3 regions of the Catenibacterium sp. RTP21428st1_D7_RTP21428_210409 genome follow, and region 2 is predicted to be linked to each of the others. Evidence: riboswitches for the same ligand, from Rfam matches in the RefSeq annotation. Region 2 holds a riboswitch; each other region holds the start of a gene.
The links. Region 2 has a riboswitch for thiamine pyrophosphate ahead of thiM (hydroxyethylthiazole kinase). Riboswitches for the same ligand answer to the same signal wherever they lie in the genome.
Positions count from the first base shown of each region.

Region 1: linked by a shared signal. The riboswitch ahead of ABUA27_RS03365 (energy-coupled thiamine transporter ThiT) and the one ahead of thiM (hydroxyethylthiazole kinase) in region 2 are both predicted to bind thiamine pyrophosphate.
Region 3: linked by a shared signal. The riboswitch ahead of thiC (phosphomethylpyrimidine synthase ThiC) and the one ahead of thiM (hydroxyethylthiazole kinase) in region 2 are both predicted to bind thiamine pyrophosphate.

Region 1 is NZ_JBEHVX010000012.1:30,865-37,603, forward strand. It holds gene ABUA27_RS03335 (hypothetical protein) at 1-648, opposite strand, end outside; gene glmS (glutamine--fructose-6-phosphate transaminase (isomerizing)) at 724-2,523, opposite strand; gene ABUA27_RS03345 (hypothetical protein) at 2,874-3,398, shown strand; gene ABUA27_RS03350 (hypothetical protein) at 3,435-3,638, shown strand; gene ABUA27_RS03355 (AzlD domain-containing protein) at 3,635-3,940, shown strand; gene ABUA27_RS03360 (flavodoxin family protein) at 3,966-4,490, shown strand; gene ABUA27_RS03365 (energy-coupled thiamine transporter ThiT) at 4,577-5,122, opposite strand; TPP riboswitch at 5,168-5,269, opposite strand; gene ABUA27_RS03370 (acetate/propionate family kinase) at 5,369-6,559, shown strand.
Region 2 is NZ_JBEHVX010000024.1:7,295-22,750, forward strand. It holds gene ABUA27_RS05250 (class I SAM-dependent rRNA methyltransferase) at 1-624, opposite strand, end outside; gene ABUA27_RS05255 (L-lactate dehydrogenase) at 708-1,658, shown strand; partial or broken gene ABUA27_RS05260 (HAD family hydrolase) at 1,711-2,484, shown strand; gene ABUA27_RS05265 (phenylpyruvate tautomerase MIF-related protein) at 2,560-2,901, shown strand; tRNA gene ABUA27_RS05270 (tRNA-Asn) at 3,040-3,114, shown strand; tRNA gene ABUA27_RS05275 (tRNA-Glu) at 3,117-3,192, shown strand; tRNA gene ABUA27_RS05280 (tRNA-Val) at 3,198-3,273, shown strand; tRNA gene ABUA27_RS05285 (tRNA-Thr) at 3,281-3,356, shown strand; tRNA gene ABUA27_RS05290 (tRNA-Lys) at 3,362-3,437, shown strand; tRNA gene ABUA27_RS05295 (tRNA-Leu) at 3,445-3,527, shown strand; TPP riboswitch at 3,774-3,874, shown strand; gene thiM (hydroxyethylthiazole kinase) at 3,908-4,708, shown strand; gene thiD (bifunctional hydroxymethylpyrimidine kinase/phosphomethylpyrimidine kinase) at 4,695-6,113, shown strand; gene ABUA27_RS05310 (MarR family transcriptional regulator) at 6,373-7,305, shown strand; gene ABUA27_RS05315 (hypothetical protein) at 7,305-8,066, shown strand; gene ABUA27_RS05320 (MarR family winged helix-turn-helix transcriptional regulator) at 8,115-8,570, opposite strand; gene ABUA27_RS05325 (biotin--[acetyl-CoA-carboxylase] ligase) at 8,625-9,293, opposite strand; gene fabZ (3-hydroxyacyl-ACP dehydratase FabZ) at 9,293-9,721, opposite strand; gene fabF (beta-ketoacyl-ACP synthase II) at 9,708-10,958, opposite strand; gene fabG (3-oxoacyl-[acyl-carrier-protein] reductase) at 10,969-11,721, opposite strand; gene fabD (ACP S-malonyltransferase) at 11,708-12,631, opposite strand; gene ABUA27_RS05350 (NAD(P)H-dependent flavin oxidoreductase) at 12,628-13,665, opposite strand; gene ABUA27_RS05355 (nitronate monooxygenase) at 13,662-14,597, opposite strand; gene ABUA27_RS05360 (beta-ketoacyl-ACP synthase III) at 14,608-15,456, opposite strand, start outside.
Region 3 is NZ_JBEHVX010000008.1:1,018-9,392, reverse strand. It holds gene ABUA27_RS02265 (DUF6275 family protein) at 1-192, shown strand, start outside; gene ABUA27_RS02260 (peptidoglycan recognition protein family protein) at 254-1,156, shown strand; gene ABUA27_RS02255 (hypothetical protein) at 1,231-1,425, opposite strand; gene ABUA27_RS02250 (glycoside hydrolase family 1 protein) at 2,143-3,612, shown strand; gene thiC (phosphomethylpyrimidine synthase ThiC) at 3,656-4,963, opposite strand; TPP riboswitch at 5,011-5,120, opposite strand; gene ABUA27_RS02240 (hypothetical protein) at 5,417-5,575, shown strand; gene ABUA27_RS02235 (6-phospho-beta-glucosidase) at 5,872-7,296, shown strand; gene ABUA27_RS02230 (arginase family protein) at 7,387-8,115, shown strand; gene ABUA27_RS02225 (flavin reductase family protein) at 8,112-8,375, shown strand, end outside.

The DNA of each region.
Region 1 (6,739 bases), on a different contig from region 2:
TTCTTCATAACGTCCAAGTTCAACTAGAGAGCTTGCACGATAATATTTAACCCAATTAAGGTTGTTATAATGCCACTTTAAGTTATAAGTGAAAGCAATGTTCGCAGTTTCAACACATGCTCTATATGATTCAAGTTCATATAATGCACGTACTTTCATACGATACCATTTCTCTTTCTTACTTTCGAATTCTTTACCATCTTTATTTACAAATGGTTTATCTTCTAGAGTAGGTGCATCTAAGTAGTCTAATAATTCAGATAACTTCTTATAGTCTACTGGATCAGCCTTTAATACATGTTTAATAGCCTTATTGACTGCAGCTTCAAGTGGAGAATATCTCTCCTGCTTACAATATTTAGCAATTTCTTCTAAGATACCATAGAATAAACTTTCGTTCTTAGAAATTTCTTCATCATCGATGTTGATATACTTATTATAAAGAGCATAGCCAAAATAATTGATATATCCTTTTAATTCTGGTGCCATTTCAAGGAATGTTCTTCCTACTTCAATAGCTTCATCAGTCTTACCCTGATTCTTTAATTCTTTAACGAAATCACGTGCCTGGAATTCGCTGAATGAAGAGGCATCCTCTTCGAAACGGTTCTTATAAGCCGTTAAATCTTTTACTTTTGATTCTTCCACATTATCACCCCTACGAGATATTATACATTTTTTTATTATTGATGTGAAGAAAAAACGAACGGAGTTCTCCGTTCGTTATTCTACAGTCACTGATTTAGCAAGGTTACGAGGTTTATCTACATCACAACCCTTAATACATGCTGTATGATATGCAATGAGCTGTAATGGGATAGCTACAAGTACACTCTGTAATAAAGGATTGATATTTGGTAAGTAATAGATGTTTTCTACACCACTGACTTCCTGTCCTTCTACAGTAAATAGGATGACCTCAGCACCTCTTGCGATTGTTTCTTGAATATTAGAAATAGTCTTAGCTGCAACATGAGGCTGAGTGGCTACTGCAATTACTACAGTACCTGGTTCAATTAAGGCAATAGGCCCATGCTTTAATTCACCAGCAATATAAGCGTCAGCATGTACATAAGAAACTTCCTTAAGCTTTAAAGCACCTTCTAATACACTTGCATAATCTAAACTTCTACCAATAAAGTAGCAGTCATGTTTATCTTTCAATGCTTTTGCGTAGTTTTCGAAGATTGCTTCATCATCAATTAACTTAGATACATATTCTGGAAGGTTATTTAACTGTTCCATTAAATCAGTATCTACAGTATCTCCTCTTTTATCTGCAATATATAATGCGATTAAAGTAAGTAATACTAACTGAGTTGTATAAGCTTTAGTAGATGCAACTGCAATTTCAGGTCCTGCACAAGTATAAAGTGTATGCTGTGCCTCTCTAGAAATTGTAGAACCTAAGACGTTAGTCACAGCAATAGTTGTACATCCTTTTTCATTAGCAAGTTTTAATGCAGCAAGAGTATCAGCTGTTTCACCAGACTGTGATACAAAGATACATAATGTCTTTTCATCAATGATTGGATCATTATAACGGAATTCACTTGCTACCTGAGTAAGAACTGGTAAACGTGTTGCACGTTCAAGAATAGATGCTCCACATAATCCTGCATGATAAGCAGTACCACATGCAACATAATAAACCTTATTAAACTTATTGAAATCAACATCTTTTAATTCATCTAATACGATTGAATGTTCAAAGATACGACCTCTTAAAGTTTCTTGAATAACATGAGGCTGTTCATTGATTTCCTTTAACATATATGTATCAAAACCATTCTTCTGAGCCGCTTCCATATCATAAGGAATAGTAGTCATTTCTTTAGTGATTTCTTTACCATCTTTATTATAGAAAGTAATGCTGTCTTTCTTTAATACAGCCATTTCTAAGTCATCTAAGAAATAAACATCTTTAGTATAAGCAAGTAAAGCTGGAATATCACTCGCTGCCACACTTGCATCTTCAGTATGTCCAATAACTAATGGACTTGCCTTTTTCGCAACAACAACTTCATCAGGGTGTTCTGTAGAAACAATACATAAAGCATAACTTCCATCAATACAGTTTAATGTTTTCTTTACTGCTTCTAGAAGATCTCCTTCATAGAAATAGTCTAAACACATAACAACAACTTCTGAATCTGTTTCACTTTGGAATGAATAACCCTTTTCTAACAAAATATCCTTTAATTCTCTATAGTTTTCAATAATGCCATTGTGTACAATAGAAATAGTGTTACTTGGATTTGTATGAGGATGTGAATTTAAGTTAGAAGGGACACCATGAGTTGCCCATCTTGTATGACCAATACCTACATGACCAGTCATCTCGTGATCCTTTAACTTTTCTTCAAGGTTCTTTAAACGACCTTTACATTTTACAGTTGTAAGTACATTATTTAATACTGTTACACCTGCAGAGTCATATCCTCTATATTCTAATTTTGCGAGTCCCTGCATTAAGAAAGGTAGGGCTTCACCATTGCCACAATAAGCTGTAATACCACACATAATCTTGTCCTCCTTGTTTTGTGGAATAAAAACGTTAAAACAAAGGAGTACCTGATGAAATCTGTTCATTGATCACTCAATGTTTTTGTTCATCGCTTAGGCAGTACTATGCCTCTAGACCATCCGCCGAATAGTTCGATTAATCTAGTCCTCGTCAACTTATACAAGTCCTGGCGCTATTTTTAATATCACTTTATCTTAACTGTGTCTATTATATGCTTGATATGTGATAAATCAATCAACAATGTTGACATTTTAAAAATATGAAAACTATATATAATTTTATATATAAATTAGGGAGAAATATAAAAAAATTAAAAGTATATATATAAGTAGGAGGGGATTTTTATATGAAAGAAGATCTAGAAGGAAATATTGAAGAAATGAAGAAATACTTAAAGAAGTTAGATGAGAGTGGCTTATATGATGCAGAGAAATATTCACGTTCTTTATTACATCAAACAAGTCAGTTATCTTATTTCTATTGTTCACTTGTAAAGGATGGTTCACCATCGGATACTTATTATCACGTCCATAAGCGTCCAAAAGAACATCAGATGGCTTATTTTAATATCGGTAGGGGATTTGCTAAGGAACTCATGGATGGGCATTGGTGTTATGTTGTAAAAGATTTAGGCTATAAGATGTTAATTATACCTTGTACATCCATAAAAAAAGAATCATCACCAGTCAATCCACACTTTGAAAAGGACTTAACAGTCCTAGATGACCATGGGATGATTACGCATTCTAGAATGCAGTTAACTGATTTACGTACAGTAGATATTCAAAGACTGGATTGTCGTAAACCATTCTATAACGTCTGTGATGATCAAGAAGAAATTAGAAAATTCATAATAGAACACTTATTTTAAGTTCTATTTGTGCTATGATACTCGTGGTGATGAAACATGAATGAAATAATGAAAGGAATGAAGAAAAGTATTCCAATCGCATTAGGATACTTCCCTGTTGCCTTTTCTATTGGAGTTCATACACCCTTTACTTATGTGCCATTATTTAATGTCATGAGTACTGGTGTACGTCTTATTAGTGCAACACTCATTGCGACATGTATGGGAGCCTGGTTATTTCCAAGGGAGGATGAAGCATGACAAGATATCAGATACTAGCTGTCTTGGTGATGGCACTCTTTACTTATCTGCCTCGTTTTCTACCACTTACTTTCTTTAGAAAGAAGATTACATCTAAGTTTATTAATTCAGCTCTTTATTATTTGCCTTATGCAGTATTAGGAGCTTTGACTTTTCCAGGTGTCTTTAACTCTACACCAAACTTAGTAGAATCATGTGCAGGTATTCTAGTTGCAGTATTTTTTAGTTATAAGGGAAAAGGACTTGTATTTGTGGCTGTTGCAGCCATACTTGCATCTTATATTGTGCAGTTTCCGATTTAAAAATCGGAAGTTGGAGGATATACGCATGAAAATTGTAATCATTAATGGAAGTGCCAGAAAAGGAAATACGCTGGCAGCAATCAATGCATTTATAAAAGGAGCATCAGAAAAGAATAAAATTGAAATCATTGAACCTGACAAACTCAACATTGCACCATGCAAGGGATGTGGTGTCTGTCAATGCTCTAAGGGATGCGTCGATAAGGATGATACAAATTCTGCAATTGATAAAATTGCTGTCGCAGATATGATTCTTTTTGCTACACCAGTTTATTGGTGGGGAGTGTCAGCACAATTGAAACTTATCATTGATAAGTGCTACTGCCGTGGATTGCAGTTAAAAAACAAAAAAGTTGGTACAATTGTTGTAGGTGGTTCTCCCGTAGGCAGTATCCAGTATGAGCTGATTGATAAGCAGTTTGACTGTATGGCAAAATATCTTTCATGGGATATGCTTTTCAAAAAATCATATTACGCAACAGCCAGAGATGAACTTGAAAAAAATAAGGATTCCATGAACGAACTTGAGTGGATCGGAAAAAATTTATAAAGCACACACCAAATTCCCGTTTGCTGAAGGGACGTATAGAAACTATACGTTCTTTTTTAATTGAAAAAAACAGTGGTTTCCCACTGTTAAATAGCCTTAAATGCTTTCTGAAGTTTTGGATAAATAAGTGCAAATACTACATAAGTTAAAATAAGTGTACCTACATTATAACCAATGTTGTATAAGAATGAATAAACCCAAGGGTTCATGTTCTTAGGTGCATAGCTTGCAAATAATACAGCACCAGATAATAAATGTGAAATGAACTTAAGAATCATTCCTACAAAAATACCTGTATAAACTTCAGTCTTGCCTGATTTAAAATTAGGAATAAAGCCTGCAATACCAAGTGCTGATAATGGTACAAGATAGTCTAATACAACAGACCAAGGTCCATAATATAAAGCAAGACCTAATACAAACTGCATAGCAGTGGCACCAACACCGACAATAATTCCATACTGTGCACCCATTAAATAGCTTGCAAGTACGATTGGTAATAAACTTAAAGTAATAGAACCACCCTGTGGCTGTCCTGGAATCACCTTAAATAGTACTTCTAGAACTAACTGCATAGCGATAAATAACGCAACATAAGCAATTGCTCTAGTGGATAATGTCTTCTTATTCATTTATAAATCTCCCCTTTCTAATGACTAAGATGACGCAAAGAAGTCACTAAAAAAGTACGGCCTCTCTACGCTGGTATTACCCAGATCAGATGCTAAGGGACAAGGCTTTCACCTATCTCAGCAATAAATGCGCCCCTGGCAGTAATGATTATATTACAGAACATTCTTTTTGTCACGTAATCTAAATTTATAGTAGAAATGTTAGGGGTTTCTGATTATAATAGGGGTGTTTAGGAGGATATAAGCATGTCAAAAGTTTTAGCAGTTAACTGTGGAAGTTCTTCATTGAAGTTCCAGTTATTTGAAATGAATACTGAAAGTGTTATCACTTCTGGTATTATTGAAAGAATCGGTATGGAAGATTCAATCTTCACTATCAAGTATAATGGTACTAAAGATAAGAAGGTCTTTGCAGTTCCTACTCACAAGGAAGCAGTACAAGTATTACTTGATACATTAATTGAAAAGAAGATTGTTGAACATTTAGATGAAATCAAGGGTATTGGTCATCGTGTTGTACAAGGTGGTCCTTATTTTGATGGGTCTTGTGTTGTAGATGATGATGTGATCGCTAAGATTGATGAATTATCACCACTTGCACCACTTCATAACCCTGCACATATTATTGGTATCAAAGCATTTAAGGAAGCTATTCCTACTGCAGGTGCTGTTGTAGTATTCGATACAGCATTCCATCACTCTATTAAGCCTGAAAATGCAGTTTATCCAATCCCATATAAGTTCTATGAAGAAAACAAAGTTAGAAAATATGGTGCACATGGTACTTCTCATTACTATGTATCAAAGCGTACTCAGGAATTATTAGGCAACCCTGAGCATGCTAATATTATTGTATGTCATTTAGGTGCAGGTGCTTCACTTTGTGCTGTAAAGGATGGTAAATCTATTGATACTTCAATGGGTCTTACACCTCTTGCTGGTGTCATGATGGCAACTCGTTCTGGTGATATTGATGCATCTGTTGTAGACCACTTAATTGAAAATCTTGGATATGATATGAAGACTGTATTCAAGATGTTGAATAAGGAATCTGGTTTATTAGGTGTATCTGGAGTGTCTGGTGATATGAGAGATATCATTGATGCAAAAGATGCTGGTAACCAAAGAGCCGAATTAGCTTTTAACATGTTTAGAAAACGTGTTGCTGATTATATTGGTTCTTATTTTGTAGAACTTGGACATGTTGATGCAATTTCATTCACAGCAGGTATTGGTGAAAACAGCTTTATCGCAAGAGAAGCAATTATTAATCTAATAAAAGAAGCATTAGGCATCGTATTAGATGATAAGGCTAATGTAGAAGGTCATGGTGAAAGATTAATTTCTGCACCTGAATCTAAGATCAAGGTATTCGTAGTACCAACTGATGAAGAATTAGTGATTGCAAGAGATACAAAAGAATTATTAAACTTATAAAATAAGTGAGCATCGCTTTAAGGCGATGCTCATTTTTTTAATACAAAAACAAAACAATAACTTAAAAAGGCTTTATTTAGGAAAAAACAGGTGAGGTTTATGTACATTTCACCTGTTTTTTGCTATGATATTCGATAGGTTGGGTAGAGTCAAAAGTTTATGAAAAACTTGATGAATGAC
Region 2 (15,456 bases):
ATCAAGGAAGAAACCAGTCTTCTGTCCTTCTGCGACATCTATATGATACTTAACACCATTCTCTACAATATCAATATGAGGATCAAAAGGTTCACCAATAAATCCTTTAACTCTTTCCATACCTTCCTTAGTACGTTCCTTGGCATCACTACGTTCATATACACCTCTAATAGTAATGCCATCCTGTAGTAGAATATCCTTCATAAGTTCTACAATCTCTTCCTTAAAGGCATCAATACCTAATGCAAGAGACTGTACAACTAATACATCTTCAAACTTATCAATTACTAAACCTGGCAAGAAATCAGCATCGCCAAACACAAGACGACAACTAGAAGTATCCACTGTTGTTTTACGATAATCCCAGGCATTCTGTAATCTCATACGTAAGAAATCAGAATCAATCTCCTGATTAATATTTCTAGTCATTAAACGAATTCTAATCTTAGAATTCTGGTTAATATAACCTCTTCCTAATGGATACTCATTATGGGCATATACATCCACAATATCCCCATTCTTGAAATGTCCATGTATCTCTTTTATTTCATTGTCATAAATCCATAAACCGCCTGCATTAATAGTACGGCCTTCACCCTTTTTTAATAGTACTTTTGTTTTCATATTCGAACCTCTCTTGGTAATTATTATACATTTGATCAGACAGTTGTGCTACAATATTAACAATTCAAGGAGGAAAAACTAATATGAGTTTTAAGGATTCTAAAGTAGTTATTGTTGGTTTAGGTAATGTAGGTGCTACAACTGCCTACTCAATTATTAACCAGGGACTTTGTGAAGAGATTGTATTAATTGATATTAATAAAGAAAAAGCATATGGTGAAGCATTAGATATGCAGCAGTCAGTTTACTTCATGAATAGAAATATTAAAGTAAAAGCAGGGGATTATTCTGATTGTAAGGATGCAGATGTAGTCATCATTACAGCATCAGCACCAATGCCTAAAGATTCGCATGACCGTTTACAGATGTTAGCACCAAGTATTAAGATTATTAAGTCTATTGTAAATTCTACAATGGCTTCAGGATTCAATGGTATCTTTATTATTGTATCTAACCCAGTAGATATTATGAGTTATATTACATGGAAGGAATCAGGTTTACCAAAGAACCAGGTAATTGGTAGTGGTACAACTCTTGATAGTGCAAGATTATCTTGTCGTTTAGCTGATATGTATCATTTAGATGCAAAGAGTGTATCAGCATATGTATGTGGTGAACATGGGGATTCAGAAATGGTGACATGGTCTAGCGCAACTATTGGTGGTAAGAGTGTAGAAGATGTATTAAAGGATAATGCAGAACGTACTAAGGATGCCACTAAGGAAACATTAAGACATGCTGTTATTGAAGATGGCTGGCAGATCTTTAACCGTAAAGGAAATACATGTTATGGTATTGCGGCAGCAACTACAGCTATCGTGAAATCTATTCTCTTCAATGAAAATAGAATTTATCCAGTATCTGTGCATTTAGATGGGCAGTATGGTATGAATGATATCTTCCTAAGTGTTCCTACTATTATTGATAAGACAGGAGCTAAGGAAATCGTAGAAATAAATATGAAAGAAGATGAGCAGAAAGCACTAGAGGAATCATATAAAGTTCTGAAAGATTTCTGTCAACAGTTAGACTAAGAGAGGGTAAACCTCTCTTTTTATGTTAGAATGGATTCATGGAGGGATTGGTATGATTAAGATTGCATTTTTTGATATTGATGGAACTTTAAGTAATATGGAAACACGCAGTGTTTCTGATATTACTATAGAAACATTACAAAGATTACAGGCTAATAACATAAAGGTATGTATTGCGACAGGAAGACATCCTTTAAGTGTGCCTACTTTTGAAGGAGTGACATTTGATGCCATACTTTCTTTTAATGGGTCTTATTGTTTTGATAAGGAAGGACATGTTTTGTATAGTCATCCTATCCCACATAAAGATGTATTAAGAATTATAGATAATGCATCTTCTATTAATAGATCTGTCTCTCTTGCAAGTAAAGATAATAGTAAAGCCAATGGCACAGATCAAGACTTAAATGATTATTATGCATTCTCTAAACAGAAAGTAAATGTATCAGAAGACTTTGATACACTTGTGAATGAAGATATCTATCAGATCATGTGTGGTTGATATGAGAATGAATATGATGCATTAATGAAGAATGTAGAAGGTGCACAAATTACAGCATGGTGGAATAGAGCAGTGGATATTATTCCAGCAGGTGGTGGAAAGGGTAATGGTATACATAAGGTATTAGAGTATTATCATTTCAGTCCTAGTGAAGCTATTGCGTTTGGTGATGGAACAAATGATATAGAGATGTTAGAAGCAGTAGGAACAGGAGTTGCAATGGGGAATGCAACAGATAATGTGAAGGCTATTGCGGATGATATATGTTTATCTGTAGCAGAAGATGGTGTGTATCACTACTGTTTAGATCATAATTTATTATAAAAGTCATAAATATAGTAATAAATCAAAAAAAGTTGTATACTATGGTATAGCATGAATTGTAAAGGAGAATGAACTATGCCATATTTAGCATTACGAACAAACAAGACATTGACTCTTTCTCAGGAAGTTGAATTAAAAACTACTGTAGGAAAGTTAATCACAGTATTTCCTGGTGAATCAGTAGATACATTCATGATTCATATTGAAGACAATCAGCTTATTTATTTTAAAGGCCAGGAAGCGAACTGTATGATGATCACATTGTACTTAAAAGGTCATTATGCAGATGAACAGAAACAACAGTTTGTCTCTGAACTTACTAAAGCTTTAGTAAAAATTACAAAGATTCCTGCTTCAAATCAGTATGTTACTATCTCTGAATTTGAAAAATGGGGTCACGGTGGTATCTACGAATAAGATTTTGCCTAGCAAAATCTTATTTTTTTGGCTTAAAACGGCTAAACATAATAAAACTACACAAAAAAATGCATTTTTTTCAAAAAAAGGGTTGCAAAAGGCGTATCTGCATGGTAATATAAACAAGCATTCTGAAGTGCTTGAATAGCTCAGCGGTAGAGCAATCGGCTGTTAACCGATCGGTCGGGGGTTCAAATCCCTCTTCAAGCGCCAGTGGCCGGTTGGAGAAACGGTTAACTCACATGCCTTTCACGCATGCATTCACGGGTTCGAATCCCGTACCGGTCACCATATATGGAGGTTTAGCTCAGTTGGGAGAGCATCTGCCTTACAAGCAGAGGGTCAGCGGTTCGAGCCCGTTAACCTCCACCATTTTTTTGCCGACTTAGCTCAACTGGTAGAGCAACTGACTTGTAATCAGTAGGTTGGGGGTTCAAGTCCTCTAGTCGGCACCATTAGTGACTCGCTAGCTCAGATGGCAGAGCATCTGACTTTTAATCAGAGGGTCAGGGGTTCAAATCCCCTGCGAGTCACCATCTTGATGCGGGTGTGGTGAAATTGGCAGACACGCTAGACTTAGGATCTAGTGCTTCGGCGTGCAGGTTCAAGTCCTGTCACCCGCACCATTCTGAATGCAGACACCGAGTAATCGGTGTTTTTTTTATGCCTAAAAATAAAAAATCTACCAAAATGGTAGATTACATTCCATTATAGAAGAGAATTTGATGAGGGGAAGCTCATTAGTATCTCATATATTTTGGGAAGCTATAACAGAATGATGTGTATATTATAATACTCTAGAATAGAGTAGTAAATATGTATATGGTCATGAAATCCCTTGTATTTCATAACTGAATGTTTTAACATATTATTATAATTGAAATGGGAGCTAATTTGCTGAGAGTAGACATAAGTCTTGACCATGAAACCTGATTTGGATAATGCCAACGTAGGAATTTTATGAGCACCCTCTTTCAGCGTGCTCTTTTTTATGGAGGAAAAGAATATGAACTACATTAAGAAATTAAGAGAAGTAAAACCATTAGTACACAACATCACTAACTATGTAACAGTGAATGATGTAGCCAATGCGATTCTTGCAATTGGTGGCAGTCCTATTATGTCAGATGAGATCACAGAAGTGGCACAGATGACTTCTATCAGTAATGCATTAAATATTAATATTGGGACTCTCAATCAGGTGAAAATTGCTTCTATGTTTGAAGCAGGTAAGGCATCTAATGCGTGTAAACATATTACTGTATTAGATCCAGTAGGTGCAGGTGCGACTGATTTACGTACTAATACATGTAAGGATCTACTCGCTCAGATTCATTTTGATGCCATCAAAGGGAATGTTTCAGAAATCAAGACTTTAATGGCTGGTACAGGTCATACTAAAGGTGTTGATGCATCTGCAGAAGATCAGAAGAACTCACAGGATCTTATTGACGATATCAAAGCATTCGCAAAAGAACTCAATACTATTATTATTGTGACTGGTCCTATAGATTATGTCACTGACGGTAATAAGTGCTATATGATCAATAATGGATGTAAAGAAATGAGTGCTATTACTGGTACTGGATGTATGTTATCAGGTATCTTAGGCTGTTTCTTAACAGTAGAAAATAGTGTAGATAGTGCTGCGGCAGCTGTTATGTCCATGGGTATTGCGGGTGAAATTGGTGCATCTAAATTAAAAGAAGGTGAAGGTAATGCAACACTTCGTACTTATTTAATTGATGCATTATTCAATATGACTGATGAAGAACTAGAAAAGAGTGGTAAATATGAAGTTCAATAATGACATGTTGAGACTCTATGCTGTGACAGATCGTCATTGGACAGGAGAACAGACTCTATATGAGCAGGTAAGAGATGTTTTAATGGGTGGTGCAACTTGTCTTCAGCTAAGAGAAAAAGACCTAGATGAAGCCTCTTTCTATGAAGAAGCAAAGAATATTAAAGAACTATGTCGTTTATTTGATGTACCATTTATTATTAATGATAATGTTATGCTTGCTAAGGAAATAGATGCAGATGGTGTTCATGTGGGTCAGGATGATATGGCATGCGTGAAGGCAAGAGAAATACTTGGACCAGATAAGATCATTGGTGTAAGTGCACATACTATAGAAGAAGCAAGAATTGCGAAAGAACAAGGTGCAGACTATTTAGGTATAGGGGCTATTTTCCCTACATCTTCTAAAGATGATGCGGAAGTATTAGGTATCAAGCGTTTAAAAGAAATGACGGATACAGTGGATCTTCCAATGGTAGCCATTGGTGGAATCAGTTATGATAACTGCTTATTACTTAAAGATACAGGTATTGATGGTATTGCGGTTATTAGTGCTTTATTTGGTCAGAAGAATATTAAACAGGCTACTATTGATTTAAAGAAGCGTGTGGATGCACTTTATGAAACAATGCATACATGTTTAACTATTGCCGGTAGTGACTCGAGTGGTGGTGCAGGAATACAAGCAGATTTAAAGACAATGCTTGCTAATAAAGTATTTGGTATGAGCGCTATTACAGCCCTCACAGCCCAGAATACAACGGGTGTGACAGATATTATGGATGTTACTCCAGAGTTCTTAGAAAGCCAGATTCGTGCTGTATTTGATGATATCTATCCAGAAGCTGTTAAGATTGGTATGGTGTCTTCTAAAGCACTTATTCATACTATTGTAGAAATGTTGAAACATTATGATGCGAAGCATATTGTGGTAGATCCAGTCATGGTTGCGACAAGTGGCGCAAAGCTTATTAGTGATGAAGCTATCTCTACATTAAAGGAAGAATTACTTTCTATTGCTGAAGTCATTACTCCTAATATTCCAGAAACAGAAGTACTCACTGATATGGAAGTTAAGACTGTAGAAGATATGGAAATAGCAGCTAAGAAGATTTATGACACATATCATTGTGCTGTATTAGTCAAAGGTGGACATCAATTAAATGATGCCAATGACTACCTATACAATGGTGAAAAGGGTACTTGGTTTAAAGGACATAGAATAGACAACAGTAATACACATGGTACAGGATGTACTTTATCAAGTGCGATTGCATCCAACTTGGCTAAAGGCTATACACTAGAAGAATCAGTTAGACATGCTAAAGCATATCTTTCTGGTGCAATAGGTGCTATGTTAGATTTAGGTCAGGGAAGTGGTCCTATGGATCATGGCCATAATATCTAAAAGTACACAATAATTCCATAACTGCCTGGTATAATCTCTGTTAAGAGGTTAAGGGCATGAAAGAATTCAAAGCGTGGTTTATACTCATATTATTTATTTTGCTTCTTCGAGTTATATATCTATTACTTGAAGGTGGGCATATCTTATGAATATCCTCTAGATATATCATCTGGAGGATTTTTTTATTTAACTCAAAAACTTGCATATTAACATTCGCAAAGTTAAAATGAAATAAATTAAGTTAAAAGGAACCTATACAATGATTGATAATATATTTGGCCTATCTATAAGATATGAACCTTGGGATAAGAAAAGCATATTACCTCTCTATATTGTGAGTAATTATCAATTCTATACAGCTTATATAGAAAATATACGTTGTATTGTGATTATACCGATAGAAGAACTGCCAACACTTCCATCATTCAAAAAACAAATACAAAAAATTCGAGTAATTGATGATGTTCCTGTCGTATTATATAGTAAGACAATATCATTTTATAGAAGAAAGAGTCTTCTTGAGAATCACATTCCTTTCATAACAGATAAACAAACTTTTCTTCCTTTTATTGGTACATTACTTGTAAATGAAAAGGAACCAAAAAAGATTAAAGACAAGTTTGTCTATTCAACACAGTTATTATTTCTTGCTTATATGTATAATCATGAGAAGAAGGTATATGTATCAGATCTGTCAAAGAGCCTTCCATTTTCCGCAATGACCCTGTCTAGGGCAGTTAAACAATTAGAAATGACAGATTTATTTTTAGTATATAAGGATGGTGTGAATAAGGTAATAGAATCGAAATATTCTCATAAAGAATTGTTTGAGCATATTCAACACTATCTCTTAACACCAGTACGTCAAGTAGGATATATGAATCAGTTTTTGGTTACAGATTATATGGTTCTTGCAGGAGAGACCGCATTATCAGAAATGAGTATGTTGAATCCAAGCCGTTTTAGAACATATGCAGTATATGAAAAGGACTTTGATAAGACGCAGCTTATTGATGAATTGATAGACCCAGAAGTACAGGTAAAAGTAGAAATATGGGCCTATGATCCTCAATTATTTACTCATACAAATATCGCAGATAGTCTTTCTATAGTATTGTCTTTGAAAGAAAATAAAGATGAAAGAATTGAAGAAGTCTTAGAAGACATACTAGAAAAGGAACTGACAGATTAATGGTCAATGGAATTGCTAAGTTTAAAGAATACTTTAAAGGGTTCGAGAATCAATATGTTATTATTGGTGGCACGGCCTGTGATGTTATAATGGAAAATGAAGAACTCCCATTTCGAGCAACTAAGGATATAGATATTGTATTAATTGTGGAGTCTATAACAGTTGAATTTGGCAGGAAATTTTGGGAGTATATTAAAGAAGCTAAGTATTCACATTTGAATAAAAGTACAGGTAAGGCACAGTTTTATAGATTTAGTTGTCCTAAGAGTAAACAATACCCATATATGATAGAGATATTTTCAAGAAATCCAGATTATATGATTTTAGATGATGATTCTATTATTACACCCTTACCAATTGATGAAGAGGTATCAAGTTTATCTGCTATTCTTTTGAATAAAGATTATTATGACTTATTAAAAGGTGGACAGTTAATTATTGATGGCGTACCAGTTCTCAGCCCTCTATGTTTAATTGCATTTAAAGCTAAAGCGTGGTTAGATTTGACAGAACGAAAGTTATGTGGTGAACATATTGATAGTAAGAATATTAAGAAACACAAGAATGATGTATTTCGATTGGCTCAATTGGTCTCGCCTAATACAAGAATGATACTTAGCGATGAAATCAAGAAAGATATGGAGACGTTTTTATCAGTGATGGTAGATGAAAATGTGGATTTAAAAGCTATTGGTGTACAAGCAACAAATAAGGATGAATTAATTTCTCTTTTACATCAGTGGTATGGTTTAAGAAAATAAGTGTAAAAAACCCCTATAGAAGAATCACACCTTCTATAGGGGTTTATATTATTTATTAAGTTTTTTCTGGTATTCTTTTAAGTCTTCTATGACGTTCTCTATTGTATCATATACCCAGCCAATCATTTCATCAGGAATATGCTGACTATAAAGTCCAGATAAATCCCTATGGAACTGGTTATGAACCTCTAATGCCTGATATCCTTTATCAGTAATACGTAGATATGTGACACGATGATCCGCAGAAGAACGTTCTCTTGTAAGAAAACCTTTATTCACAATAGTCTTTACATTAGTAGTTAATGTTCCTACAGTTACCTTCAATGTCTTTGCAACATTTGTCATAGTAGGAAACTGCTGCTTACTTACAGCCTCTATAATATGCATTTCATTCATTGATAACTCAGGAAAAGGACTATGTTTAATATAATCTTCCTGCACTTTAATGGCGAGTTTAAAAACTGTATTAATAGAATCCATTAAATTATTCTTTTTCGCGTCCATAATTCCACTCCTTGACTCTATTCTACAATTTTATCACATATTTGAGAAGACTAATTATATACGACCTAATGATAATTCATTCAAGAGAATCGTATGTTTTTTCTTGTTTTCATCCTCTATCACAAGATGACAATTCTCATCTAGATATAAGAATTTCACTAAACCATACTCTTTATAGGGAATTGTCTTACCTCTTAAATAAGAATGACGATTCATGCCATCTAATAAAGATGCAAAAGGCATATGAAGCATATTCTTAAATGTATCAATAATATTCAACATCAGCTTTTCTTTATCTATAGGATGATTTATCACATCAGATAGAGAATAGTAAGAACCCTTACTAATATTTAACCCTATCCCAATAATAATACCCTGTAAAGTACTCTCATAAATTGTCTCTACAAGAATACCTGCAATCTTTTGATTATTTATATATATATCATTTGGCCACTTAATGAATGCATTGATCTGTTTCATTCTTAGAACTGTCACAATCGCATAAGCCATAATGGCAGACACTTTTAAAGGATCCACGTTCTGTTTCATATAATAACTAAAGAGAAGCTGTTCATTTTTTTCTGCCTCCCAGATATGATTAGAACGTCCTCGACCATGAGTTTGATAATGTGCACGGACAATTGTATCATCATCTAATTCCTGATAATGATCATGAATATACGTATTAGTAGAATCAATTTCTTCAAATTCTATATATTTCATTAGTCACCAATCGCAAAAGTGAGTTCAGCCTGTACAACAGTTTTACCATTGACTGTTGCTTTTGCTTCACCAATACCGATCTTACCTCTCATTCTTGTGAGTGTGCATTCTAATTCCATCACATCTCCAGGAATGACCTGACCTTTAAACTTACATTTATTGATTCCTGCAAAGAAGACAATCTTACCCTGATGTTCTTTCTGACTTAATATCGCAATACATCCAGTCTGTGCTAAAGCTTCTACAATCAATACACCTGGCATTACATGATGCTCAGGGAAATGCCCCATAAACTGCATTTCATTCACACTGACACACTTAATGCCTTTCGCATATTCTCCTGGCTTATAATCAGTAATACGATCTACAAGCGCAAATGGATAACGATGAGGATTAATTTTCGCAATTTCATTACTATTTAGTTCCATTGTCATACTCCTTGAATATAATACTTGCATTATGTCCACCAAAACCTAATGAATTACTCATCACATAATGAAGATCTTTCTTAACACCAACGTTTGGTACTACATTTAAATCACATTCTTCATCCTTTGCCTGATAATTTAAAGTAGGAGGAATAAAGTCATGCTTTAAGGCTAATACTGATAGTACTGCTTCAATACCTCCTGCAGCCCCTAAACAATGTCCTGTATGACCTTTAGTAGAACTTACTGCAAGCTTGTATACATGTTCCTTAAATACTGATTTAATCGCTTCAGTTTCACATAAATCATTTAAATGAGTAGAAGTACCATGCGCATTAATATAATCAATCACATCATAACTGATACCTGCATCATCTAATGCATTCTGCATTGCATAGGCACCACCTTCACCATTAGGAAGTGGGGCAGTAATATGATGGGCATCACAACTTACACCATAACCAGTCATTTCACCATAAATATGTGCGCCTCTCTTTAAGGCATGTTCTAATTCTTCAAGAATAAGAATACCTGCTCCTTCACCCATGACAAATCCATTTCTTTCTTTATCAAAAGGAATAGAAGCACGTTTAGGATCAGTGGCATCACTTAAAGCCTTCATAGAAGTAAATCCACCAATACCTAAAGGAGTTACTGAAGCTTCACATCCACCAGCAATCATGACATCCTGATATCCATCACGAATATTTCTAAAAGCATCACCAATCGCATTTGTACCCCCTGCACAGGCAGTCACTGGGCAGGTACATAACCCTTGTGCATGATAAGCAATCGCAATATGACCCGCTGCTAAGTTAGAAATAGTCATAGGAATAAAGAAAGGAGATACTCTATCAAAACCTCTCTTTTCTGCTGTCTGATAGTTCTTTTCAATAGAACCTAAACCACCAATACCACTTGATACAATCACTCCAAAACGATGAGAATCAATGTTGTTGATATCAAGACCACTATCAGTCACCGCTTCTTTAGCTGCAATCATACCCATCTGAATAAAGCGGTCCATCTTTTTCGCTTCTTTCTTATCAATATACTTTGTAACATCAAAGTCTTTGACTTCACCAGCAAGAGTGACCTTCATATCTTTTGTATCAAATAAAGAAATAGGCGCAATACCGCACTTACCTTCTTCAATAGACTTCCATGTTTCTTCCACATTATGTCCAATAGGATTTATTGTTCCTATACCTGTAACTACTACTCTACGTTTTGTCATAAGCTCCTCCTTACATAGCCATTCCACCGTCTACATGAATGGTCTGTCCTGTAATATACTTTGCATCATCACTTGCTAGGAATGCGATTGTCTTTGCAACATCTTCTACATGTCCAAGTGTTCCTAAAGGAATAGATGCCTTTAAACCAACTTTAATTTCATCGCTTAATACTTCTGTCATATCAGTTTCAATAAATCCAGGAGCTACTGCATTCACAGTGACACCTCTAGGACCTAATTCTCTTGCTAGAGACATTGTCATACCAATGACACCTGCTTTACTTGCTGCATAGTTAACCTGTCCGGCATTACCAATCACACCTACGACAGAAGATAAAGAAATAATATGACCAGACTTCTGTTTCATCATTAAGCGACTTGCCTGCTTCATACATAAATAAGTTCCCTTAAGATTTGTATTAATAACGGCATCAAAGTCTTCAGTTTTCATTCTTAAAATTAACTGGTCTCTTGTAATACCTGCATTATTCACAAGAATATCAAGATGTCCAAAGTACTTCTTGATACTCTTGAAGATCTTTTCTACATCCTCTTCATGAGAAATATCACCTTCAACACATAATACATCTCTACCAAGATCTTTAAGTTCTTTCACTAATTCTTCAGCTAATACTTTATTCTTTTCACTTGCACGATAATTTAACGCAATATCTGCACCTTGAGTTGCAAGTTCCATCACTGTCGCACGTCCAATACCTTTTAACCCTCCAGTGACAAGGGCTACCTTATTACTTAGTTTCATTTAATGCCTCCACACACTTCTGTAAAGAAGCCATATCTTCTACCTGATATGTCTTGATTTTTTTATCAATCTTACGGACAAAACCACTTAATACCTTACCAGGACCAATTTCTATCATTGTATCCACACCATTATTGATCATAGTACGAATACTATCTTCAAAATATACAGGACTCATGACTTGTTTCTCTAACATATCCTGTACACTGCAATTTTCTAATTCCTTACCAGTACAATTGAAAATCACTGGGACATTCATTTCATGGAATTTAACATTTTTAAATACTTCATGAAGTCTTGTACTTGCATCTTTTAATAACTTTGTATGGAAAGGACCGCTTGTATTTAAAGGTACAGCTCTTCTTGCACCATGATCTAATGCCTTCTGACCTGCTTCTTCTACTGCTTTCTTTTCTCCTGCAATAACTAACTGTCCAGGACAGTTATAGTTCGCAATAGAAACATACCCATCACAGCCAACACATATATTAAGTAATGGCTCACGTTCAAGTCCAAGAATAGCCATCATTGCACTCTCAACACCTTCAGCGGCCTTTTCCATTGCGAGCCCTCTTTCTCTTACAACCTGGATTGCTGTTTCAGGATTAAATACACCTGCTGCACTTAAAGCACTGTATTCACCTAAAGATAAACCACATACATAATCAGGTGTAATCCTATTCTTCTTTAAAAGAAGAGTAGCCATATTGGCAACTGCTACCATCGCAGGCTGAGTAAAACGAGTTGTACTAATAGTCTTTTCATCACTATTAAACATGATATCCTTTAAATTAAAATCTAATTTTACATTATCTAATAGGTTCTTACAGTCTTCATCATTTTCATAAAAAGACTGTCCCATACCTACATATTGTGTTCCTTGTCCTGCATAGATAAAACCGAGTTTCATACAATATCCTCCATTAATTCATCAATCAGATCACTTACATGTACAAGCTTGTCAATGCGATATCCGTTTGTGCCAGTAAATACAAGACCATTCTCACAATCACCATTCACCGCATTAATTAAAGCCTGAGTAATACAATAAGGAATAGACTTCATATCACAGCTCGCAATACATCTAAAACATCTCTTAATAGGATGTGTCTTTTCCATAAAAGGTGTCATAAAAGCACGTCCTGGCATACCAACAGGAGACTGTACAATTTTGATATCTTCCTTCTTACCGTTAATAAAATAATTCTTATACTCCATTGAAGCATCACATTCATAAGTACCAATAAAACGTGTACCCATCTGAACACCATCCGCACCAGCTTCTAACATCTCTTTAATATCTTCATTAGTATAGATGCCACCTGCGACAAACACAGGAATCGCATGATTAAATAACTCTTCAAAGCCTTTCACAACTTCCTTAACATCTTTTAGAATATCCTTTAGAGAAGCACATGTATTCTCTAATAGTTCTTCTTTCTTAAATCCAAGATGTCCACCTGCTTTATATCCTTCAATCACAATAAAGTCAGCTGTACGATTATACTGACGTTTCCACTTGTTTAATATCAAACGTGCTGCCTTACCAGAAGATACAATAGGTGCAATGGCTGTTTTTTCATCCACGTATTCAGGAAGCTTTAATGGTAAACCAGCTCCAGAAATAATCGCATCTACGCCACTTTTTACAGCTTGTCTCACATGCTGTTCATAATCACTTAAGGCAACCATGACATTGACTGCAACCATACCGTTATTATTTGAAATCTCTTTAGCACGTTTGATTTCTTCATCAATCGCTTCTAGATTTGCTTTCTTTGTATCTTTAAGAAAAGAAGGCTTCTTAAAACCAATCTGAGCTGTAGAAATAACACCCATAGCTCCTTTTTTAGCCACATTTCCAGCTAAAGAACTTAAGGAAACACCAACACCCATTCCTCCCTGAATTAGAGGGAGAGATAAAGAATGTGATCCTATTTTCATAGATGAACCTCCATCACACGTTTCTTTTCTTCTTCATATTCTTTAAATAAACCTTCAATGATGTCTTTAAGACTTCTTTCTTCATGCACCATGCCAGCTACCTGACCACTCATTAAAGAACCGGTTTCTACATCACCTTCAAATACAGCACGTTTTAAAGAACCTAATGTATACTTTTCTAGTTCCATCATTTCGGTTCCTTCTTTTTCCTTCTTAATATAAGTACGTGCCATCTTATTCTTTAAGATACGTACAGGAGTTCCAGCAATACGTCCAGTTACTGTTGTATCAGTATCTTTTGCCTTAATAATCGCATTCTTATAGTTCTGGTGAATAGGACATTCTGTACTTGCAAGAAGAATAGTACCAACCTGTACACCATCAGCACCAAGTGCAACTGCTGCAAGAAGCTGTTTACCACTCGCAACCCCGCCTGCAACAATCACAGGAATATTCACTGCAGCCTTGACCTGTGGTGCTAAAGCCATAGTAGTCAATTCTCCCACATGACCACCAGATTCAGTTCCTTCTGCAATAACGGCATCCACACCTGCTTTTTCCATACGTTTCGCAAGGGCAACACTAGGGACTACAGGCATCACAATAATACCTGCTTCTTTCCATTTCTTAATATAAATACCTGGATTACCAGCACCTGTTGTAACAACAGGAACCTTTTCTTCCACCACAATATCAGCCATTTCTCCTGCTTGAGGATGTAATAACATCAAATTAACACCAAAAGGTTTATCAGTAAGTTTCTTTGCCTCACGGATATTTTCTCTTAACATCTCAGGAGACATACCACCTCCTGCAATAAGTCCTAAACCACCTGCATTAGACACAGCTGCCGCAAAAGCGCCTGTCGCAATATTAGCCATACCACCCTGAATAAGAGGGTATTTAATCTTTAATGTTTCATTTAACCACATAGTCTTCTCCTTACCACTCTATCAGATTGGCACCATAAGTCAGTCCTGCACCAAAACCAACACAGAGTATCTTCATACCTCTTTTTAATAACTTCTTTTCATTCATCTCTCCAAGTACAAGAGGAATACTTGCAGCAGATGTATTACCATATTCATCGACATTCAGATAAAACTTATCTGATGTTACTTTCATTTTCTTATAGACATGACGAATAATTCTTTCATTCGCCTGATGCACCACAAAGTAATCAATATCATCTTTAGTAAGTGATGCTTTCTCTAATACTTTCTCTATACACATAGGAAGAACTCTTGTCGCAAACTTAAATACTTCTTTACCTTCCATATGTAAATAATCATTCTTTAAACCATAAAGCACTTCTTCATTGCCTTCTGATCCTTGATAATCACAAAATAATTTCTTTTCTTTCTCTATGACAACAGCACCAGCCCCATCACCAAACAAGATGCATGTTGTACGATCTTTCCAATCAATGAGATTTGAAAGCTGTTCAGCACCAATAATTAAGGCATAACGCTTATCACTTGTATAAAGTAATGAACGTGCCACTGATAATGCATAGACAAACCCACTGCATGCCCCGTTTAAATCAAACGCAAATACATCATTATTTAAACCTAAACGTTCCTGTAAGAGACAGGCAATAGAAGGGGTATTATAGGGAGAAGACATTGTTGCCACAATAATGATTCCAATATCTTCTTTGTTGATGTTGTTTAATGCCTTTAAAGATGCCTTATAAGCCATATCTATAAGTGTTTCATCTTTACATATATGACGTTTCTTGATACCAGTGCGGGGATAAATCCATTCATCACTCGTATCAACTATCTTTGA
Region 3 (8,375 bases), on a different contig from region 2:
GAACATCTAGAAGATCCACAGGATTTCGATATCTATGTTGTGTGGGTGTGTAAGACACTTCAAAATAACAAGGCTTTACTATCAACTACGCTTTCAGATGGGATGTATTTTGAATGCACATATAACGGCGATAAACAGGAAATGTATCTAGACGCATACAAGAAAGAAAAGAATGTGTGCATTAAATTATAAATATTGTTGTGAGAGGACCTGCGCGCCTCTCATTTTTATTTAAAAGAAAGAAGGAATAAACATGAGTTATATTTTTAAGACTAATATTGCAAACAAGCAGAACTACGGTGGTGTTAGAGCATTAAATACTATTAAGTACTTAGTTTATCATTACACAGGAAATGACGGAGACACTGACGAAAACAACGGAAAGCATTTTCATAATCATATCGTCAAAGCATCTGCACATTACTTTGTAGATGATGATTCCGTAACGCAGTCAGTGCCTGACAATTACATTGCATATTCTGTTGGCGGAAAATGTCAGTCAAGCCATCATCCTTTATATAAAGTATGTACTAACTCTAACTCTATTAGTATCGAGATGTGTGACACAACAAAAGACGGCACTGTATCAATTCAAGAAGCTACAATGGCAAACGCGATTGAACTTGGTAAAATCCTTATGAGGAAATACAATATTCCACTAAGTCGAGTTATCCGACATTATGACGTTAACGGTAAGGCTTGCCCTAACTGCAATAACCTGTTAGACGATAAAACGTGGAATGCCTTTAAATCACGTTTAAACGGTGCTACAGTGGAAATTCCAGAGACTAATACAAATACACCTGTTCATACAGAAATGAGCCACACAACGCATAAAAACGGCTATGATGGTTGGGTTGCTAGATTACAAAGTGAACTAAATGCGCAGTATCACAAAGGTTTAGCGGTTGATGGCTTAAGAGGGCCAAAGACTTTAGCTGCATGCGTCACTGTTAAAAGAGGAGCAAGGGGCAATATTACAAAGTTAATTCAAGAAAGATTGAACAGTGTTGGTTTTAAATTATCAACAGATGGAATTTTTGGCGCTGGCACAGAAAGATCCGTTAAAGTATTCCAGAAGAATAGAAGATTAACACAAGACGGAATTGTTGGGAAGAATACTTGGAGCTGGCTTCTTAAAGGGACTAAGATGTAACCAGGTAAATTTCGACTTAATTTCGACTAAATCTCGACTACACAACAATTTAAAGCATAAGAAAAGACCAGGGCTTAATTGCTCTGGTCCTTTTTTGCTTTCTCAATATCATCTCTTATAAGTTTTTTAATGTAACCCATTTTAGATTCGACATGATCAAGTTTTTCTAGAATGTCTGCATCTGTTTTTTTATTGAATGCAAGATTGACACATTTCGTCATCTTCTTAGCATAGTTTGCGCTAGCTTTCTTCTGCGCTTCAGTTGACACGATTATACCTCCCTTAGAATAATTTTGAAATCAAGAATACTAATACTGCAATAAGTCCAATCAATTCGATAGCTTTTAAAATTATTTTTTTCATTGTTTTCTTTGAAAAGTGGTTTTATAATAGTGATAGGAAGAGAGGACAAGCCTCTCAACCTACTTAGTTGAATAAATTGATTAGAATCAAAATCCAACCAATCAAGGAAATGATTTTAATCACTAGCGCTTCGAATAGGTCCAGTATTCGAAGCATTTTTTTTAACTTCTTTTCCACTTTCCTTACCTCCTTTCTTGATTATAGTATATCATAAAATTATACATATGTCAATATATATTGATATTTTTATGAAAATATAATATAAAAAATATCAGTAAACAATGATAGTTTTTGCGTTTTAATTTTGTTGTTTCTAACGCTCATTTTGAGTGTTAGAACTTATCAAAAATAAAAAAATGGCTTATTAAGCCATAAAATTAGAATCATAAGTGAGCGTTAAATAAGTGTTAGAATGAGCGTTATAAATATATGATGCGCCACTATGTAGGTGCTCAACTAGTAACAAATCAGTAACATCATTCCAGTAACTGTTTATATTATTAGGTATTAAGCGCTTTTTTGTTTCACATTGTGAAAAAATTATTTCATTTGATGAAAATTAATTATAATGATTTTTATTATGTATATAATACATACAGAAAAGATGAACGGAGGTAAAGGAAATGGGTTTTCCAAAAGGATTTTTATGGGGTGGCGCAGTTGCTGCCAATCAGTGTGAAGGTGCTTATTTAGAAGATGGTAAAGGTTTATCAGTACCAGATATGTTACTTGGTGGAGATGTAAATACTCCAAGAACATTCTTACCAAAGACTGATAAGACTGCGTTCTATCCAAGCCATGAAGCAATTGATTTCTATCATCATTATGCTGAAGATATTGCTTTATTTGCAGAAATGGGATGGAATGTATTCAGATTATCAATTAACTGGGGTAGAATTTTCCCTAATGGTGATGATGAAACACCTAATGAAGAAGGTTTAGCTTTCTATGACAAGGTATTTGACGAATGTAAGAAACACAATATTGAACCTTTAGTTACTTTATGTCATTATGAAATTCCTTGGAACATTGTAACTAAATACAATGGTTTCTCTGATAGAAGAGTGATTGATATGTTTGTTAAGTATGCAACTACTTGTATGAAGCGTTATAAGGATAAGGTTAAATACTGGTTAACATTCAACGAAATCAATATCGCATGTATGGGTGAAGGTGGATTAGGTGACCTTTATGGTTTAGGTATCATGGATCCAGAAGATGTAAACTCTGATGAACGTATTCCACTAAACAAATTAAAATCTAACCCTCAGAAAACATTTGAAGCATTACATAATCAGTTTGTTGCAAGTGCATTAGTTGTAACAGAAGGTCATAAGATCAATCCTGATTTCATGATTGGTAACATGATTGCTCATACAACTTTATATCCATTAACACCAAATCCAAAAGATATTCTTGCAGCATTTAATGAAGATAACTTTAAGAATAACTTCTGTGGTGATGTACAGGTTCGTGGTGAATATCCAACATATATGTTCAGATATTTCAAGGATCATGGCATTGATACTTCATTTATTACTGAAGAAGATAAGAGGATCATTAAAGAAGGTGTTATTGACTTCTATACATTCTCTTACTATATGTCTAACTGTGTAACAGTTGATGAAAATGCTGAAAAGACAAATGGTAACCTTGCAACAGGTGCTAAGAACCCTTACTTAAAGGCTTCTGACTGGGGATGGCAGATTGACCCGGATGGATTAAGATATACATTAAATATCCTACATGACCGTTATCCTCATACACCATTAATGGTTGTAGAAAATGGTTTTGGAGCATTCGATAAGGTAGAAGAAGATGGTTCTGTACACGATACTTATAGAATTGATTACTTCAGAGATCATATTAAAGCAATGGATGAAGCTATCGAAGATGGTGTACCACTAATCGGTTATACAACTTGGGGACCAATCGACTTAGTATCTGCAGGTACTGGACAGTATGCGAAACGTTATGGTTTCATCTATGTAGATAGACATGATGATGGAACTGGGGACTTCTCTAGAAGCAAGAAAGATTCATTCTTCTGGTATAAGAAAGTCTGCGAATCTAATGGTGCTGATTTAGACTAATACAAAAAGACGTAACTCATATATACGAGTTACGCCTTTTTTCTTATTCATCAAAGATATTTACAATCTCACCATCAAGAATACGGTTCATATTCTTAACGGCACAGAAGTTACCACACATAGAACATGTATCTTCTTTTTCAGGTGCTGCTTCAGCACGATAACGTCTTGCTTTTTCTGGATCAATAGAATACTTGAATGTTTCTTCCCAGTCCAGCTTCTTTCTTGCACATGCCATTTTATTATCTAATTCCATGGCACCAGGAATACCCTTCGCTATATCTGCTGCATGTGCTGCAATCTTAGATGCAATAATACCTTCTTTAACATCATCTAGATTAGGCAGACGAAGATGTTCTGCAGGAGTCACATAACATAAGAATGATGCACCATAAGTGGCTGCAATAGCACCACCGATGGCAGCAGTAATATGATCATAACCAGGGGCAATATCAGTAACTAAAGGGCCTAATACGTAGAAAGGTGCACCTTTACAGATTGTCTTCTGTATTTCCATATTAGCGGCAATCTGATTTAAAGGCATATGACCAGGACCTTCAATCATCACCTGTACATCTTTATCCCATGCACGCTGTGTTAATTCTCCTAAAGTCACTAACTCACCAATCTGAGCCACATCAGTTGCATCAGCCAAACATCCAGCACGACATGCATCACCTAAGCTCATAGTAATATCATATTCACGGCAGATATCTAATACTTCATCATAATGTTCATAAAATGGATTTTCTTCTCCAGTCATAGCCATCCAGGCAAACATAATAGAGCCACCACGAGAAACAATATTCATTAAACGCTTATTATTCTTAAAACGTTCATACATAGCTCTATTGATTCCACAATGAATAGTCATGAAATCCACACCATCTTCTGCATGCATTCTTACAATATCTAACCATTCTTTTGCGGTAATATCTTTTAAAGCTTTATGATAATAAACAACAGCATCATAAATAGGGACTGTACCAATAATAGCAGGACATTCTTTAGTTAATCTCTTTCTAAAAGTACGTGTATCACCATAAGAGCTTAAGTCCATGATGGATTCAGCACCCATCTTTACTGCATTATTCACTTTTTCAATTTCTACATCCATGTCTTTACAGTCTCTAGAAATACCTAGGTTCACATTGATCTTAGTCTTCAACATTGAACCAATACCACTCGGATCAATAGAAGTATGATTCTTATTACATGGAATAATAGCATGTCCTTTCGCAATATGTTCACGTAACACTTCTACATCCATAGATTCTTTTGCAGCTACAATTTCCATTTCAGGTGTAATAATACCCTGTCTTGCTGCATCCATTTGTGTTGTGTAACTCATACAATTTCTCCTTTTAAATAATAAAAAAAGGTATACCTGAGCATGTATACCTAAAAAAACAAAATTCCTACGCCGGCATTATCCGTATCAGGTTTTATGGGTCGAAATCCGATCGTATTTCTTCTCAGCCGTCGCGGCAGCTCCCCTTTTTTTATTTGGTTGATAGTGGTATATTACATCTTATATAAATAAAATGCAACGCTTTCATTGAAAAATGTTACAAAATTATTGTGAAATTTTAAACGAATAGTGTAATAACGAAAACATCCTCAAAATTATAAACTATGATAAAATAATAAAGAGAAAAGTTGGTATATGGAGGAAAACAATGTATAAATTACCAGAAGATGATCTCAAATTATTGAATAAACTATTGTTGATGAAAGATTTGAATCCGGAAGATGGATATTCTAAAGAGAAAGTGATTGAATATATATTAACGCAAATAGAGAGTTGGAAGAGGCAGAACTTAACCAGATACGTAATTATGTATTAGATAAGAATCTCGAATATGGATTTTATGAGAATGGTGAACCAAATGAGTTAGGATATGCAACTGAAGAATTAGACGATAAATTGTTTTATATTATGGAAGATGAAAGTAATAAATAAATGCTCATACTTTCTTTTTTTTGTCGTATTTATGTATTGACGAAGTCGCCAACTGTATTAGTGATATCATTAGCTCTATAAATCTTGTTAATAGGTTTATAGATTTTTTTGTTAGAAGTATTTCGTGTTATCTTGTGACTATCCTGTCAACAAAATATCACTTATTTATTGGATTGATGAACTGATAATGTAAAGATGAAACATTTTTACGAAAGTTTGATCTCTATTTCTGAAAATTATAGAAATTACTTTCATTTCTATTTATAATTATTAGAAAGAGAAAAGGAGATAAGACAATGTTTAGAGACGACTTTTTATGGGGTGGCGCAGTAGCTGCTCATCAGTGTGAAGGTGCCTGGCAGGAAGGCGGAAAAGGAATCAGCTGTACAGATGTAGAAACAGCGGGAGATAACGTAACAGGAGCACCTAGACGTTTAACAGATGGTGTTCTTCCTGGAGAAGATTATCCAAACCATGTAGGTGTAGACTTCTATCATCATTATAAGGAAGATATCGCATTACTTGCTGAAATGGGATTCAAGGCATTTAGAACTTCTATTGCCTGGACAAGAATCTTCCCAAGAGGAGATGAAGAAACACCTAATGAGGAAGGTTTAAAGTTCTATGATGATGTATTTGATGAATTATTAAAATATGGTATTGAACCAGTCATTACATTATCACATTTTGAATTACCTTGGGCACTCGCAAAAGAATATGGAGGATTTAGAAATCGTAAAGCCATTGATATGTTTGTGAAGTTCGCAAAGGTATGTTTTGAAAGATATCAGCATAAAGTAAAATACTGGATGACATTCAATGAAATCAATAACCAGGCTGATCCGACTCAGCATAACTTAATCCAGGAAGGTGCTGTATTATTAAAAGAAGGTGATGATGCTGAGTATTTAATGTATTTATCAGCACATCATGAATTAGTCGCTTCAGCACTTGCAGTTAAGGCAGCTCATGAAATCAATCCTGACTTAAAGGTTGGCTGTATGATTGGTATGAATGGTGTTTATCCAGCTTCTCCAAAACCAGAAGATATGATGAATGCCTTAGGTGCTATGCATCAGAAATATTGGTATACTGATGTACATGCAAGAGGACATTATCCAAACTATATCTTAAAGAAGTTTGAAAGAAAAGGATATGATTTCATTACTGAAGAGGATAAGAAAATCTTAAGTGAAGGTAAAGTAGATTACATTGGATTCTCTTATTACATGTCATTTGCAACTAAGTATCAGGGACGTAATGAAAAGACATTTGATTACTGTAGTGAAGACTTTGTAAGAAATGAATACTTAAAGGCTTCTGACTGGGGATGGCAGATTGACCCATTAGGATTACGCTGGTGCTTAAACTGGTTCTATGATCGTTATGAACTTCCAATGATGATTGTAGAAAACGGTTTTGGTGCTTATGATAAGAAAGAAGAAGATGGTACTGTAGATGACCAGTATCGTATTGATTACTTAAAGGCACATATTGAAGCAATGAGAGATGCAGTCACTTATGATGGTGTTGATCTTTTAGGTTATACTATGTGGTCTCCATTTGATATCGTATCTGCTTCTACTGGTGAATATGATAAACGTTATGGTTTCATCTATGTTAACTATAATAATAACCATGAAGGGGACTTTTCTAGAAGTAAGAAGAAATCATTTTACTGGTATAAACACGTTATTGAAACAAACGGTGAAGAATTATAATACTCAAGAGATAGCTGTGGCTATCTCTTTTTTAGCAGTCAAATTTGACAAGTGCTAAATAAAGACTATAATTATCAACAGGTGATAAAGATGCGTAACTATGTATTTGATTTTACTCATTCCTATAAAGGGGATTATCCACAGTTAACTTATTATGATTGTAGTGACATTGAAGGAACACGCTTATTCTGTGACGAGCAGGCAGAAAAACAATTAAAAGAGATGATAAGCAAGAATGGTATTTCTGGTATTCATTTTATTGATTCAGGTGATTATCATTACATCACTAAATTGATGACTGATTTTATCCATGAACCTTTTGATCTTGTTTTGATTGATCATCATACAGACATGCAATCTTCTATTGTAGGAGATATGCTTAGCTGTGGGAATTGGGCTAAAAAAGCTTTACAAAACCCTTTCCTTCATCGTTTATACTTAATAGGACCAAGTAAACATGATTTAAAATCAGCGGAACAGAATAAAGTATTAAGTTTCAGTATAGAAGAACTTGAACAAGGTGCTACTATTCCTCTTGAAACCAAGTATCCAGTCTATATCTCTATAGATAAGGATGTTCTAGATGAAAGATATGCCATGACGAACTGGAATCAAGGAGATATGTCACTGGGGATGTTAGAGGATGTATTAGCGCACTTCTTAAGAAACTGTGAAGTAATCGGTATTGATATATGTGGTGATGATCCTGATATCGATGATTATCCTACTTATATAAAAGCGGAGAGAATCAATAATCTTTCTGATGATGCACTTTATCAAACTGCTATGAAAATATTAAAAAGGAGACAAAAGAAATGAGAAAAGATTTTGGTGCACGTGCACTTACTTATCCACAGCCTGTCTATATGATTGGGAGCTTTGATAAGGATGATCATCCTGATTTAATGAACGCAGCATGGGGTGGCATTAGCGATACAATGGAAATTTCATTGAGTCTTTCTAGTGGACATAAAACAGTCCAGAATATCTTAAAAACACAGGCTTTTACTGTCAGTATTGCAGATGAGGATCATGTAGTAGCGTGTGATTATGTAGGCGTTGTATCAGGGCATAAGGAA